One region of the Cyanobium sp. LEGE 06113 genome, then DNA from elsewhere that is predicted to be linked to it. Evidence: predicted binding sites of a transcription regulator. Region 1 holds the regulator's gene; the other holds the start of a gene.
What was found. Region 1 encodes HrcA, which represses chaperone genes, less so after heat shock. Its sites were predicted from a motif close to TTAGCACTCNNNNNNNNNGAGTGCTAA; they were not measured.
Positions count from the first base shown of each region.

Region 2: groES (co-chaperone GroES) is a predicted target of HrcA. The motif match lies at 5,790-5,816, and genes of this name have one in related genera.

Region 1 is NZ_JADEWM010000006.1:81,173-88,908, forward strand. It holds gene trpB (tryptophan synthase subunit beta) at 1-318, shown strand, start outside; gene IQ220_RS15825 (20S proteasome subunit A/B) at 352-1,329, opposite strand; gene IQ220_RS11260 (heat-inducible transcriptional repressor HrcA) at 1,492-2,481, opposite strand; gene IQ220_RS11265 (rhodanese-like domain-containing protein) at 2,591-2,929, opposite strand; gene IQ220_RS11270 (DUF3352 domain-containing protein) at 2,928-4,733, shown strand; gene sixA (phosphohistidine phosphatase SixA) at 4,726-5,247, shown strand; gene IQ220_RS11280 (citrate synthase) at 5,272-6,456, shown strand; gene nuoH (NADH-quinone oxidoreductase subunit NuoH) at 6,481-7,665, shown strand.
Region 2 is NZ_JADEWM010000004.1:243,263-250,998, reverse strand. It holds gene gpmI (2,3-bisphosphoglycerate-independent phosphoglycerate mutase) at 1-537, shown strand, start outside; gene secG (preprotein translocase subunit SecG) at 562-792, shown strand; gene msrB (peptide-methionine (R)-S-oxide reductase MsrB) at 825-1,307, shown strand; gene IQ220_RS09055 (GSCFA domain-containing protein) at 1,334-2,482, shown strand; gene IQ220_RS09050 (hypothetical protein) at 2,479-3,243, shown strand; partial or broken gene groL (chaperonin GroEL) at 3,708-5,341, opposite strand; gene groES (co-chaperone GroES) at 5,425-5,736, opposite strand; gene atpD (F0F1 ATP synthase subunit beta) at 5,992-7,491, shown strand; gene atpC (ATP synthase F1 subunit epsilon) at 7,482-7,736, shown strand, end outside.

The sequences.
Region 1 (7,736 bases):
GGCCAGGTGCAGGAGGCCCACTCGATCAGTGCCGGCCTCGACTACCCCGGCGTCGGCCCCGAGCACAGCTACCTGCGCGAGATCGGCCGGGCCGACTACCTGGCCGTCACCGACGACGATGCCCTCTCGGCCCTGCGGCTGGTGAGCGAGCTGGAGGGGATCATTCCGGCCCTGGAAACCGCCCATGCCTTCGCGGCCCTCGACGCCCTCTGCCCCACCCTGGCGCCCGGCACCGAAGTGGTGCTCAATCTCTCCGGCCGCGGCGATAAGGATGTGAACACCGTGGCCGACCGGCTGGGGGATCAGCTGCGGGGCTGAGACCGGTGGCCGGCTGCCGGGTCGGGAGGCCGGCTACAGCGGATGTTCTTCCCAGGCGAAGCGCGGTAGCCGCTGCAGGCCCTCCTGCATGCAGCCGGCCCACACCTCCATGGAGCGGCTGATCTCGGGGGCTCCCTTCTTGAGCTTGATGCGCCGCGAGATGCGCAGCTCATTGGCGGGCATCAGCGCCAGCTCGAAGGGCGGGCCCACCGAGAGGTTCGAGCGGCGCGTGATCACCTGGGAGATCAGGCAGAGCCGGGCGGCGTCCTCGAGCGAGAGGCCGCAGTGGCCCACGAAGTCGAGGGGCGGCTTGCCGTATTTGCTCTCGCCGATCTGCAGGAACGGCGTTTCCCGTGTGGCCATCACCGCATTGCCCTGGGGGTAGATCAGATAGAGGCCGTGGCGGTCCCCCTCGATCTGGCCGCCCAGGATGAAGGTGGCCTCGGCGCTGGCGCCCGACTGGTGCAGCGATGCCTTGTGGCGGTCCTGCACCGCCACGCTGGTGCGCCCCACGTAGTCGGCTGCCTCAAAGAGATAGCGGGCCGTCAGCAGATTCGGGCCCGCAGCGTCGGGCTCGGGAGGGCTGTCCTGAGCCTCCTGGCTGGGGGCCTCGCAACGCGGCACCGTGGCGTCAGGGGGCTGGCCGGCCTCTTGCACCTTCGCCGTGGGTCGCGCCTGGCCGGCGGCATCCAGTCCGGCGAACACCCTGGTCTGCAGGGGCGGATCGCCCGCTTCGCCGCTGAGCCCAGGCCCACTGCCCACCGGCTTCCCCGTCTGGGTGGCGCCGATCGGTCCCACCCCCTGTTCCCTCAGCTCCCTCTGAATCTGGTTCAGCACCGCCTGGGTGGTGGCCAGGTTGCCGGCGGCCAGCAGCACGAACAGCCGGTCCGGCGACGGCTGGAACACGTGCATCTTGCTGTAGGTCGAGATGTAATCGACCCCGGCATTGGTGCGGCAGTCCGAGGCGAACACCAGCCCCGAATCCAGCAGAAAGGCGACGCAATAGGTCATGCCTGCACCCCGGACGGCTGGGCGGAAGTCTCAACGCTCTGCCGGTGTGGGGTCTGCCGGTGTGCGGTCTGGCCTGCGGCAGGAACGGGGTCCATGGAATCGGGCGCTGGGGATGAGGGGCTCAGCTGCTGCTTCTCTGCAGCTTGGCAGCCCGCTAGCTGATCAGCTCAGCATCCGCGTCAGCGTGGCAGCCACCGACTGCACGGCGGCCCGGGCGGTGGCATAGGCCATGCGCATCGGCCCCACCAGGGCCACATGGCCGCGGGCCCCGTCCAGGCTGCTGTAGCCGGCCTGCACCACGGCGCAGGCCTTCAGGGCGCCATGGGGATGTTCCTGGCCGATCCAGATGGCGTCGGTCGGGGGACCCAGCAGCTCGTAGGGGGTGGCCTCCACCAGTTGCACCAGGGGCCGCAGCGTGGCGGTCTGGCTGAACTCCGGCTGGGCCAGCAGCCCACCCATGCCGCTGGCCACGGCACTGGCGCCCGGCGCTGCGAGCGGCTGCTGCTGGTCGAGGGCCTGGCGCAGCAGGTGGCCGCTGCTGCGCAGCTCTTGCGGTAACTGCTGCCAGGCAATCGGCTGCTCGGGATGGGCCCGCAACTGCCGGTTGATCCAGTCCTCCAGCCGGGCCAGCTCGGGCGTGGCCCTGGGCGGCAGCCGCAGGTTGAGGCTGCCGCCGGCCACTGAGCCGCTCACCAGAAACACGATCAGCCTGTCGCCGCTGGCCACCAGCCTCAGTTCCTGCAGGCGCTGCTGCGTCTTGATCGGGCGGGTGATCAGGCTCAGCAGGCCGGTGAGGTCCGCCAGGCGCCGCCCGAGGTGCACGAGCAGATCGTCGAGGGCCGTCCAGTGCAGGCTGAGGCCGGCGAGCTCCCGGTCCAGCTGCTGGGCCGCGGCCCCCGGCGCGGGCAGCAGCCGGTCCACATACTCTCTGTAGCCCAGCTGGCTGGGGATGCGGCCGGCCGAGGTATGAGGCTGGGTCAGCAGCCCCCGCTGCTCCAGCACCCCCATGGCCGAGCGCACCGTGGCGGAGCTGGCCGGCAGGGCGAAGCGGCGCACCAGGGTCTGGCTCCCGACGGGCTCCACGGTGTCCACGTAGTGGCGCACGGCCAGGCGCAGCACCTCCTGCTGACGGGGAGAGAGGTTCTGCGCCAAGACGAGCCCCCGATCCGGAGTGGCTGGATGGTAGGGAGGGCTGAGGGGGTTACGCCGTCAGCGTGGACGCTCGGTAACGCAGGCCTCGGCAGCGCCAGTAGAGCGGTGCTCAGTAGCGCGGTACGGCGGGGTCCACCTGGGTGCTCCAGGCATCGATGCCGCCCACCAGGTTCCAGACGGCGTCGTAGCCGTGTTCCTGGATCAGCCAGCAGCCGAACTGCCAGCTGCGCACCCCCGCGTGGCAGAGCACGGCCACCGGAACGTCGCGCTGCAGCCGGGCGGGCAGGTCACCCAGCCACTCCTGGGAGCGGCTGAGGGGCAGATGGATCACCGGCAGGGGCAGACGGGCCAGCTCCAGCTCCTCGGATTCGCGCACGTCCACCAGCTGGATGGCCTCGCCGGCGGCCAGACGCTGCTGCAGGTCGCGGGCCTTGATGCTGATCGGCATGTCCACGGGCTGGTGTTCGGTGCAGGATGGGCGCATCCTGCTGCGTCTGCATGACGGCCTGCCTGGACGCATGAAAGCCCGTCCCTTCCTGGCGGTGGTGCTGGCGGTCACCCTGCTGTTGCTGGGCCTGGCCGCTGGTGCGGGCTGGCTTCTGTGGCAGCGCTCCCCCCTGCAGCTCCAGCGGCGCGCCCTGGTGGTGCCCAGCTCGGCCCGCTTCGTGCCGCGCACGGCCGCCCTGGGGCTGTTCCTGCTGAGCGATCCCCAGCAGCCCGTCGACTACGCCCGCGCCCAGGCGCCGGTCCGCCAGCGCCGCCAGGCCGCTGAGGCGGTGGCCCGGCTGCGCGACGGGGCCTTCGCGGCTGCCGGCCTCGACTACCCGGGGGAGCTGGCCAGCTGGCTCGGCGCCGAAACCGGTCTGGCCCTGGTGGCGAGTCAACCCGGCCAGCCCCCCGATGGCTGGCTGCTGGCCCTGCACAGCCGCGATGGCGACGGTGCCCGCCGCTTTCTGCAGCGCTTCTGGCAGACCCGCAGCCTCGCCGGCACGGATCTGCAGGTGTCGAGCTACCGCGGCATGGGAGTGATCAGTGGCCGGGGGGCCCTGCTGGGCAGCCAGCCCGTGCCGATCGCCACGGCCCTGATCGACGACGACCTCGTGCTGCTGGCCTCTGGGCGGGGCGTGCTGGAGCAGGCCCTCGACGTGTCGCAGATCGACGAACTCAACCTGGCGGCCGACCCCTCTTTCCGCCAGGCCGTGCAGCGCCTGGGCCGGGGCACCCTGCTCCTGCAGCTCCGGCCGGCTGGCCTGGAAGCGTGGCTGGGCCTGCCGGCCGCTGGGGGCGCAGCCAGGCCCTCCGCCCTGCCGCTGCAGTCGGGCACGCTGGCCCTGCGCCCCAGCGGTCGGCGGCTGGAGCTGGAGGCGCTGCTGGCGCTGACGCCCGAAGCATCCCCCCAGCTCGATCTGCAGGTGGTGCCCCAGGTTGAGCAGGCCGAGCCCGCAGATCTTGCATTGCGTACAGATCCCCCACCACCTGCCGATCCCGCGCAGCCGGTTCCGGCCGCCGCCCCAGTGCAGACCGCCTGGACCTCCCGCCTCGATCCGGCCCGGGCCGCTGCGCTGATGGCAGGGCTGCGGGGCGACCCCGACAGCCTGGCCCTGCTCCAGGATCCGGCACATTGGCCCGAAGCCTGGAACCAGCTGTTGCAACAGCTGTTGCAGCAACCTGAAGGCGGACCCCTGCCGGGTGCGGTGCTGGCGGCCGACGCGGGTCCGCTGCTCTGGAGCCAGGGACCCCAGGGCTGGCTGCTGGCCACCCCGGCCGATCAGCCCGAACCGGCAGCGCTGCAGCCTGCCCTGGACCAGCTGGGGTTGGTCACCGCCATGCTGCAGCGCCCAGATGGAGGCAGCCAGCAGGTGTGGACCCGGCTCGACGCCCAAGAGGGATCCGGACGCCAGCGTCGCAGCGGCCCCCAGCTCAGCGTCAGCCTGGCGGGAGCGCGGGAGCTGGAGTCCGACCAGGCGTGGTGGGGGCAGACCCTGGCCGTGCTGGAGCAACGGCGCCAGGGAGGCCCCGTTCCCCGGGATCGCTTGCGGGCCCTGGACGCCCTGGAGTTGCCCGAAGCGCCCCTGCAGTGGGCCAGCGGCCCTGAAACCGCCAGGGCCCGGTTGCGCCGCTGGCCGGTCTGGCGGCTGCTCAACAGCCTCGCGGGCCAACCCCTCGATGGCGGCGTGGACGGCTTGGCGCTGGGGCTGGAGCCGGAGTCTGGTGATGGCCTGCACCTCAGGCTGGACCTGGGTTTTGGCTGAGCTCTTGCTGCTGCGCCACGGCATCGCCGAGGAGCGTTGCCCCGGTCGGGACGATGGCCTGCGCCAGCTCACCCCCGAGGGGTGGCGGCGCACCCGGCAGGTGGTGGACCAGCTCAGCCGCCTCGGCCTGGGGGGCGATCGGCTCATCACCAGCCCCTTGGCCCGGGCTCGCCAGACGGCCGACATCGCCTTTGCGGCTGGGCTGGCAGCCAGCCTCGAGGCAAGCGAGGCCCTGGCTCCGGGCGGGGAGGCCCTGGCACTGCTGCTGGCTCGGCTGGAGGCTCAGGAAGCAGAGCAGCGGCTGTTGCTGGTGGGCCATGAGCCCGATCTCGGCGGCCTGGCGGCCCGGCTGATCGGTGCAGCCTGCGGCAGCATCGCCCTCAAGAAGGCCGGTGTGGCCCTGCTGCGCTGCTCCGATGCCGTGGCGCCCGGCTGTTGGCAACTGCGGCTGCTGATGGCTCCGAGGCAGCTCCTGTGCGAGCGGGCACGGCGCGAGGTCGGCCTCCAGCCGTAAGTTCTGGCCATTGGACCTCGAGGCATGGCTGAGCGCGTCACCACCAACCGTCCCGCTGGCGTCAGGGAGCAGTCCGCCGCGCCGCCCTTCCGTCCAGGTCTTGAGGGGGTGCCCGCCACCCAGTCGGCCATCTGCGATATCGACGGTCAGCGCGGGCGGCTCACCTACCGGGGCTTCAACGCCGAGACCCTGGTGGCCAACAGCTCCTTTCTGGAAACCACCTACCTGCTGATCTGGGGCGAGTTGCCCACCGCCGAAGGCCTGCGCCAGTTCGAGCAGGAGGTGCAGATGCACCGCCGGGTGAGCTTCCGCATCCGCGACATGATGAAGTGCTTCCCGGCCACCGGCCACCCGATGGATGCGTTGCAGAGCAGCGCGGCCTCCCTGGGCCTCTTCTATTCGCGGCGCGCCCTCGACAACCCCGAGTACATCACCGAGGCGGTGGTGCGGCTGATCGCCAAGATCCCCACCATGGTGGCGGCGTTCCAGCTGATCCGCAAAGGCCAGGACCCGATCCAGCCCCGCGACGACCTCGCCTTTGCCTCCAACATCCTCTACATGCTCATGGAGCGGGAGCCCGACCCGCTGGCGGCCCGCATCTTTGATGCCTGCCTGATCCTGCACGCCGAGCACAGCCTCAACGCCAGCACCTTCAGCGCCCGGGTGACGGCCAGCACCCTCACCGATCCCTACGCCGTGGTGGCCTCGGCGGTGGGCACGCTGGCCGGTCCCCTGCACGGCGGTGCCAACGAGGACGTGCTGGCCATGCTGGAAGCGATCGGCAGCGAGGACCGGGTGGGGCCCTGGCTCGACCGGGCCATCGCCGAGAAGCAGAAGATCATGGGCTTCGGTCACCGCGAATACAAGGTGAAGGACCCCCGCGCCGTGATCCTGCAGGGGCTGGCCGAGCAGCTGTTCGACCGCTTCGGCCACGATCCCCTCTACGACCTGGCCCGCAAGGTGGAGGAGGAGGCCAGCTCCCGGCTGGGCCCGAAGGGCATCTACCCCAACGTGGACTTCTATTCCGGCCTCGTGTATCGCAAGCTCGGCATCCCCCGCGATCTGTTCACCCCCGTCTTCGCCATCGCCCGCACGGCCGGTTGGCTGGCCCACTGGAAGGAGCAGCTTGGTGCAAACCGCATCTTCCGACCGTCGCAGATTTACACCGGGTCTGCACCACGTGAGTGGATCCCCCTGGAAGCCCGCTAAGTTGCTGCGATCTGAGACGCCGTCATGCTGAGCCCCTCAGGGCCAGGTCTGGCCTCGGTGCTGGGGCTCGTCCCGGCCACCGCCCTCCCACCTGGTCCTGGCCTTGATCTCGAGGCCAGTTTCGTTGCTCTGCTCCAGGGTCTGGGCCTCAGCCCGGGGGCCGCGCGCCTGCTCTGGCTGCCCCTGCCCATGCTGCTGGTGCTGGTCGCCGCCGTGGTGGGGGTGCTGGTGAACGTGTGGCTGGAGCGCAAGATCTCCGCCGCCGTGCAGCAGCGGATCGGCCCCGAATATGCCGGAGCCCTGGGGATGCTGCAGCCCATGGCCGATGGCCTCAAGCTGCTGTTCAAGGAAGACATCATTCCCGCCCGGGCCGACGGCCTGCTGTTCACCCTCGGCCCGGTGCTGGTGCTGATCCCGGTGATTCTCAGCTGGCTGGTGGTGCCCTTCGGCGAGCACCTGGTGATCAGCAATGTGGGGATCGGCATCTTCCTCTGGATTGCCCTGAGTTCCATCCAGCCGATCGGCCTGCTGATGAGCGGCTACGCCTCCAACAACAAGTACTCGCTGCTGGGTGGCCTGCGGGCGGCGGCCCAGTCGATCAGCTATGAAATTCCGCTAGCCCTGGCCGTGTTGGCCGTGGTGATGATGAGCAACTCGCTCAGCACCGTGGACATCGTGGCCCAGCAGAACGGGGCCGGCATCCTCAGCTGGAACATCTGGCGCCAGCCCGTGGGCTTCGTGATCTTCTGGATCTGCGTGCTGGCCGAATGCGAGCGCCTTCCCTTTGATCTCCCCGAGGCGGAGGAGGAACTGGTGGCTGGCTATCAGACCGAGTACGCCGGCATGAAGTTCGCCCTCTTCTATCTGGGCAGCTACATCAACCTGGTGCTCTCGGCCCTGCTGGTGTCGGTTCTCTACCTGGGGGGCTGGGGCTTCCCGCTGCCGGTGGAATGGCTGGCGGGCTGGCTGGGTCAGCCGATCGATGCGCCGCTGGTGCAGGTGATCACGGGGTCTGTGGGGATCGTGATGACCGTATTGAAGGCCTACCTGCTGGTGTTCCTGGCGATCCTGCTGCGCTGGACCACTCCCCGGGTGCGCATCGACCAACTCCTTGACCTGGGCTGGAAGTTCCTGCTGCCGATCGCCCTGGTCAACCTGCTCGTCACCGCTGGTCTCAAGCTGGCTTTCCCCGCCGTCTTCGGCGGCTGAGCCTTCAGCTTCGGCTCTCCTGAGTCATCATGGTCGTGCTTCGACCAGACCAGCCCCGTCGTCCAACCGCC
Region 2 (7,736 bases), on a different contig from region 1:
GTGCCTTCGCCCAGGGTCGCCACTTACGACCAGTCTCCGGCCATGTCGGCCGAACAGCTCACCGAGAGCTGCGTGGCGGCGATCCGCAAGGGCCTCTATGCCCTGGTGGTGATCAACTACGCCAACCCCGACATGGTGGGACACACCGGCCAGATCCAGGCCACCACCGAGGCGATCGGCACCGTGGACCGCTGCGTGGGCCGCCTGATGGAAGCCACCAATCGCATGGGCGGCACGCTGCTGATCACCGCCGACCACGGCAATGCCGAGGTGATGGTGGGCAGCGATGGCCGCCCCTGGACAGCTCACACCACCAACCCGGTGCCTGTGATCCTGGTGGAGGGGGAGCGGCGCAAGCTGCCCGGCCACGGCAACGCCGTGACCCTGCGGGAGCACGGCGGACTGGCCGACATTGCCCCCACCCTGCTGGAGATCCTGGGGCTTCCCAAGCCAAGCCTGATGACCGGCACCTCCCTGGTGGAGCCGAGCACCGTCACCGTGGCGGAGAACCGGGTGCCGCAGACCCTGAGCGTCTAGCCTGCGGCAACCGCACCCGCAGCCATGGTTGCTTCCGTGATGGCCTGGGTCTGGGCCGCCACCGGCATTCTCCTGATCCTGACCATTCTCCTGCACAGCCCCAAAGGCGACGGCATGGGTGGCCTGGCGTCCAGCGGCGGCTCGATGTTCACCAGCGCCCGCAGCGCTGAACAGACCCTCAACCGCGTCACCTGGACCCTGCTGGTGCTGTTCCTGGCCCTGGCCGTGGTGCTGAGTGCCGGCTGGCTGGCCTGAGCCCGCCCCTTGCCTTCCCCTCTCTGATGCCGATGTCCCGTCGCAACCTGCTCACCGGCGTCGCCTCGGGCCTGGCCGGTCTGCTGGCCACAGGATGCCGGGCGGATGCCTCTGCAGAGGCCAACGACCCGAGTTGGCAACTGAGCGAAGCGGAGTGGCGCAAGCGACTGAGCCCCGAGGCCTTCAAGGTGCTGCGCCAGGAGGGCACCGAGCGCCCCTTCTCCAGCCCGCTCAATGACGAAAAGCGTCAGGGCACCTACAGCTGCGCCGGCTGCGACCTGCCCCTGTTCAGCTCCAGCACCAAGTACGACAGCGGCACCGGCTGGCCGAGCTTCTGGGACCCCCTGCCCAACGCCATCGGCACCAAGAAGGATTTCAAGCTGATCGTGCCCCGCACCGAATACCACTGCCGTCGCTGCGGCGGCCACCAGGGCCATGTCTTCGCTGACGGCCCCAGGCCCACGGGCAAGCGCTACTGCAACAACGGTGTCGCCCTGCGCTTCGTGCCCAGCTGATTGTCCGCAAACCGTGCTGATTGCCCGTGACGAGTCCCTACAGCGCCCTGCCGAGCAGGGCTTTCTGGCGCAAGGCGGTGGTGGAGGCCTCCCCCTTCGATCAGAGCGATCTCTATCAACCCAAGTGGAAGATCAGCCCAGAAACCAAGATTGCGACCGCTGGCAGCTGCTTTGCTCAGCACATCACCAGCCATCTGAGGGCGCATCGCTTCAACGTCCTCGACCTGGAAAGACCGCCCTTTTCCTTGGCGGAAGAACACCATCAGCGTTTCGGATTCTCGCTTTATTCCTGCCGCTACGGCAACATTTACACCGCCCAGCAGCTGCTCCAGCTGGCCCAGGAAGCACGGGGCCGCTTTCAGCCCCAGGAACCCGCCTGGGAGCGGGACGGCCGCTGGTTTGATGCCCAGCGGCCGGGCGTCGAACCTGAAGGCCTGGACAGTGCAGATGCCGTGAGGGAGCATCGCCGCCATCACCTCACCCGGGTGAGACTGATGTTCAAGCGCATGGATCTGTTCATCTTCACCCTCGGCCTCACGGAAGCCTGGGTGAGCCCCGGCGGGCTGCAGGACACGGTGTACCCCACCGCTCCTGGCACGATCGCCGGCCAGTTCGAGCCACAACGGTATGCCTTCAGAAATTACGGCTGCGCCAATGTGATTCAGGCGCTGCAGAGCTTCCGTCGGGTGGTGCTGAGCCTGCGGCGCGGCCGTTCCTTTCAGATGCTGCTCACCGTGTCGCCGGTGCCGCTCACGGCCACAGCCAGTGGTGACCACGTGCTCGCTGCCACCACCTACTCCAAGGCCGTGCTGCGGGCGGCGGCAGGTGATCTGGCGGCCGGCTCTGAGGCCATCGATTATTTCCCTTCCTACGAGATCATCACCAACCAGGCGGCCCGCGGTGTCTTCTACGAGGCCAATCTGCGCTCGGTGCGCAGCCAGGGCGTGAGCGTGGCGATGGACACCTTCCTGGAAGCCCACAGGTCCGAGGCCCTCAACCGCAATGGCCTGGGAGCTGACACCAGCCCAGGGGCGACGATGCCTACCAGAGTGCGGGGCAAAAGCGCCTCCCGGGTGCGGCGCCAGGGCCAACGGGCCCAACGACAGACCAACCAGCGACAGCGGAGCGGCGATCTGCAGTGCGAAGAGGCCCTGCTGGAGGCCTTCGGCCCATGAAGCGGGTCCTCTGGTGCGGAGGCTCCCACCTGGGTAATACCAAGAATTCAGCGATTCGCCGCCTGCACGAAGGGCTGCTACGCGACTACAGCGCCGAGTTCTATATCACCGCTGCCCCCGCCAACCGCAACTGGAGTGCCAGGGGTGGGCGTTACGGCGTGGAAGGCAGCACGGTGTTTGGCAATCGCACCATGCCCACAGAGCGGCGTGATCTGAGCCTCTATGCCGCCATCATCTTCGTCGGCCAGTGGATTCAGCCCTGGTTCGCCTTCCGGGATGGCCTTCCACTCTCGGAGGCCCTGCTGCGGCTGAGCCTGGAGGGATTGCCCCTGCATCCCTGGATCACCCGTCAGGGCCAGCGGTTTCGCTGGTTCAATGAGCCCCTGGCCCTGTTTCCCCAGCTCACCGAGGCCCCCGTGATCCTGATTCGCGACCCCGAGGCCCGCATGGAGCACTACCGCTTGGTGCCAACGGCGGTGAAACGGCGCTTCCAGACCCATCTGGAGGCGTTCTGCCAGGAGGCCGGCATCCTTCTCTGTCCCCAGGCCTCAGACACCCTGGATCGCGACCTGGTGACCATGCCCCGTTATCTCCGCAACAGATCAGGGGACGATTGCGTGCACATGTCGGATGCGTACTGGCAGCGGCTGTTCGTCAACCAGCTGGAGCCGCTGTTGAGGGTTCAGCTACAGCAGCAGAAGGCGAGCATGAGGGCGGCCAACCTGGCAACAGCTAGAGTAATGTCATCAGGGCAATCCTGAAAGATGAGCAGGTTTCAAGCAACAATCTCCACATTTGCAGCGATCGGCACAATTGCCCTCACTGTTGTCACGGTCTACCGTTTTGTTGATAATCAGCGGCAGCGCGAGCTGCAGAATCAGAAGGAGATTCAAACCCTCAGAGAGCAGCTCAACCAGCAATTGCTCGACAGGTCCCTCGAACCTGAGCCTGAGGCTCCCACTCCCACACCACGAGAGCCATCAAGGCCGTCCCAGCAATCTGCCGGGCCATCCGAGCCGGCCCAGTCCCCGCCGCCGGTGTTCCAACCCTCAGTGATCCAGCCCCTCGAGCCCCCGCCGCAATCGCCGCCAGTGCATTCCGGCCCCTAGAAAGCTGGCAGGGCCACAGCCCAACAGCCGGCAAGGACGACCAAAAAAAGCGCCCCCGGAGGGGCGCTTGCTGGAGGCGGGATGACAGCATCCCGCCCGGATGACACCGTGGCGAATCAGTAGTCGAAGTCGCCGCCCATGCCACCGCCGCCGGCGGGAGCTGCTTCCTTCTTCTCGGGCAGGTCAGCCACGATGCACTCGGTGGTGAGCACCATGCCGGCGATCGAGGCGGCATTCTGGAGACCGGAGCGCGTGACCTTGGCGGGGTCCACGATGCCGGCGGCCAGCATGTCCACGTAGTCGCCGGTGGCCGCGTTGTAGCCCTCGTTGAAGGGCTTGTTCTTCACGTTTTCGGCCACCACAGCACCATTGGCGCCGGCATTCTCAGCGATCCGCTTGAGCGGAGCGGTGAGGGCGGAAGCACGATGGTGGCGCCGATCAGCTCTTCGCCGGAGAGGTTGGCCGCGGCCCACTCCTCGAGGGCGGGAGCCAGGTGGGCCAGGGTGGTGCCACCGCCGGGAACGATGCCCTCCTCAACAGCCGCCTTGGTGGCGTTGATGGCGTCTTCGAGGCGCAGCTTCTTGTCCTTCATCTCGGTCTCGGTGGCGGCGCCCACCTTGACCACGGCCACACCACCGCTCAGCTTGGCCAGACGCTCCTGCAGCTTCTCCTTGTCATAGGAGGAGTCGGTTTCGTCCATCTGCTTGCGGATCTGCTCGCAGCGGGCCTTCACCGCCACCTCGTTGCCTTCGGCCACGATGGTGGTGGTGTCCTTGTTGATGGTGATGCGGCGGGAGGTGCCCAGCATCTCCAGCTTGGTGTTCTCCAGTTTGAGGCCGGCGTCCTCGGTGATCAGCTGACCGTTGGTGAGAACGGCGATGTCCTCGAGCATGGCCTTGCGGCGGTCACCGAAGCCGGGGGCCTTGACGGCGGCCACGTTGAGCACACCGCGCAGGCGGTTCACCACCAGGGTGGCGAGGGCTTCCTTCTCGATGTCCTCGGCGATGATCAGCAGAGGCTTGCCGGTGCGGGCGATCTGCTCGAGCACGGGCACCAGGTCCTGCACCAGGCCGATCTTCTTGTCGGTGAGCAGGATGTAGGGCTCTTCGAGCACCGCTTCCATCCGCTCGGTGTCGGTGGCGAAGTAGGGCGAGATGTAGCCCTTGTCGAAGCGCATGCCCTCGGTGACCTCCAGCTCGGTGGTCATCGACTTGCCTTCTTCCAGGGAGATCACCCCCTCCTTGCCCACCTTGTCCATGGCGTCGGCGATCATCTGGCCGACTTCTTCGTCGTTACCGGCGGAGATGGTGCCCACCTGGGCGATGGCGTTGGAGTCGGAGATCGGCTTGGCGTGCTCCTCGATCTTCTTGACGAGGAAGTCGGAGGCCTTGTCGATGCCCTTCTTGAGGGTGATGGCGTTGGCACCGGCGGCCACGTTGCGCAGGCCCGCCTTGACCATGGCGTGGGCCAGGACGGTGGCGGTGGTGGTGCCGTCACCGGCAGCGTCATTGGTCTTGGAAGCGGCCTGACGGATCAGGGCCACACCGGTGTTCTCGATGTGATCCTCCAGCTCGATCTCCTTGGCGATCGTGACGCCGTCGTTGATGATCTGGGGGGCACCGAATTTCTTCTCGAGCACCACATTGCGGCCCTTGGGACCGAGGGTGACAGCCACTGATTCGGCAAGGATGTCGATGCCTTTTTCGAGCGCCCGACGGGCTTGCTCGTTGTAGATGATGCGCTTGGCCATGGGAGGCAAAGGTCGTAGGAAAGAACAGTGAAAGGAGTGTTCAGCGCGTCAGCGCGCCACAGCACTCAGCGTGGAGCTGGAATTCAGCTGACGACGGCGAGGATGTCCTTCTCGGACAGCAGCACGTATTCATCGGAGCCGAGCTTGATGTCGGTACCGGCGTACTTGCTGTAGAGCACCTGATCGCCGATGCTCACTTCCGGAGCCTGGCGGGAACCGTCGTCATTGCGCTTGCCGGCACCCACTTGAACCACTTCCCCGACCTGGGGCTTTTCCTGGGCGGTGTCGGGCAGAAGGATGCCGCCGGCGGTTTTTTCGTCTGAGGCAGAGACTTTGATGAAAATGCGATCTCCGAGGGGCTTAACCGTGGAGACGCTGAGGGAAACAGCAGCCATGGATAGATGCGATAGCAACGACATGGCGCCAGAGACGCCATGCAAGACCCGAGTTGGCACTCTGGCCCTGCGAGTGCCAACCTATGCGGCGCGACCGCCCTCCAGCCACCCCATCCGGTGTGCGGGTCACCGAACCCTGCTCAGCCCGCCAGGCGCCTTTGCTGAGCGGCCCGGTGGTAAGGTTGCCCGGCTCCCAGCGGGCAGGGATCGTTCCAGCACCCCACCCGCCCAGCGCCCTCCACGACTTCCTCCCATATGGCTGCTGCTACTGCCTCCGGCACCAAAGGCATCGTCCGGCAGGTGATCGGCCCCGTGCTTGACGTTGAATTCCCAGCCGGACAGCTGCCCAAGATCTTCAACGCGCTCCGCATCGAAGCCAAGAACTCCGCCGGCCAGGACGTGGCCCTCACCGCCGAAGTGCAGCAACTGCTCGGCGACCACAGGGTCCGCGCCGTGGCGATGAGCGGCACTGATGGTCTGGTGCGGGGCATGGAAGCCCTCGACACCGGTGCTCCGATCTCCGTCCCTGTGGGTGAAGCCACCCTGGGCCGGATCTTCAACGTGCTGGGCGAGCCGGTGGACGAGAAGGGTCCTGTGACCACCACCCTCACGGCGCCGATCCACCGCGAGGCTCCCAAGCTCACCGAGCTCGAAACCAAGCCCAAGGTGTTCGAGACCGGCATCAAGGTGATCGACCTTCTGGCTCCCTACCGCCAGGGCGGCAAGGTGGGTTTGTTCGGCGGCGCCGGCGTGGGCAAGACCGTGCTGATCCAGGAGCTGATCAACAACATCGCCAAGGAGCACGGCGGCGTATCGGTGTTCGGCGGCGTGGGTGAGCGCACCCGTGAGGGCAACGACCTCTACGAAGAGTTCAAGGAGTCGGGCGTGATCAACGCCGATGACCTCTCGAAGTCGAAGGTGGCTCTCTGCTACGGCCAGATGAACGAGCCCCCCGGCGCCCGCATGCGCGTGGGCCTCTCGGCACTCACCATGGCCGAGCATTTCCGCGATGTGAACAAGCAGGACGTGCTGCTGTTCGTGGACAACATCTTCCGCTTCGTGCAGGCCGGCTCCGAAGTGTCCGCGCTGCTGGGCCGCATGCCCTCTGCGGTGGGCTATCAGCCCACCCTCGGCACCGATGTGGGCATGCTGCAGGAGCGCATCACCTCCACCCTGGAAGGTTCGATCACCTCAATCCAGGCGGTGTACGTGCCTGCCGACGACCTCACCGACCCCGCCCCCGCCACCACCTTTGCTCACCTGGATGCCACCACGGTGCTGAGCCGTGGCCTGGCTTCCAAGGGCATCTATCCCGCCGTGGATCCCCTGGACTCCACCAGCACCATGCTCCAGCCCGCCGTGGTCGGCGATGAGCACTACCGCACCGCCCGTGCCGTTCAGAGCACCCTGCAGCGCTACAAGGAGCTCCAGGACATCATTGCGATTCTTGGTCTAGACGAACTCTCGGAAGACGACCGTCGCACGGTGGATCGGGCCCGCAAGATCGAGAAGTTCCTCTCCCAGCCCTTCTTTGTGGCCGAAGTGTTCACCGGCATGCCCGGCCAGTACGTGAAGCTGGAAGAAACGATCAAGGGCTTCAACATGATCCTTGCTGGCGAGCTCGATGACCTGCCCGAGGCAGCCTTCTACCTGGTGGGCAACATCGATCAGGTGAAGGCCAAGGCTGAGAAGATCAAGCGGATGCCAAGGGTTGATCCCGCTCCTTCAACCCTGAGGTTTTCATCATGTCCCTGACTCTCCGAGTTCTGGCGCCCGACCAGAGCGTTTTTGATGGCAGCGCCGAAGAGGTGATTCTGCCCAGCACCACAGGCCAGGTGGGCATCCTGCCCGGCCACGTCACCATGCTGGCGGCCCTGGACACAGGGGTGATGCGCCTGCGGGCGGGAGGCTCCTGGAGCTCGATCGCCCTGCTCGGTGGCTTTGCCGAAGTGGAAGCCGACGAGGTCACGGTGTTGGTGAACGGCGCCCAGTTGGGCGCC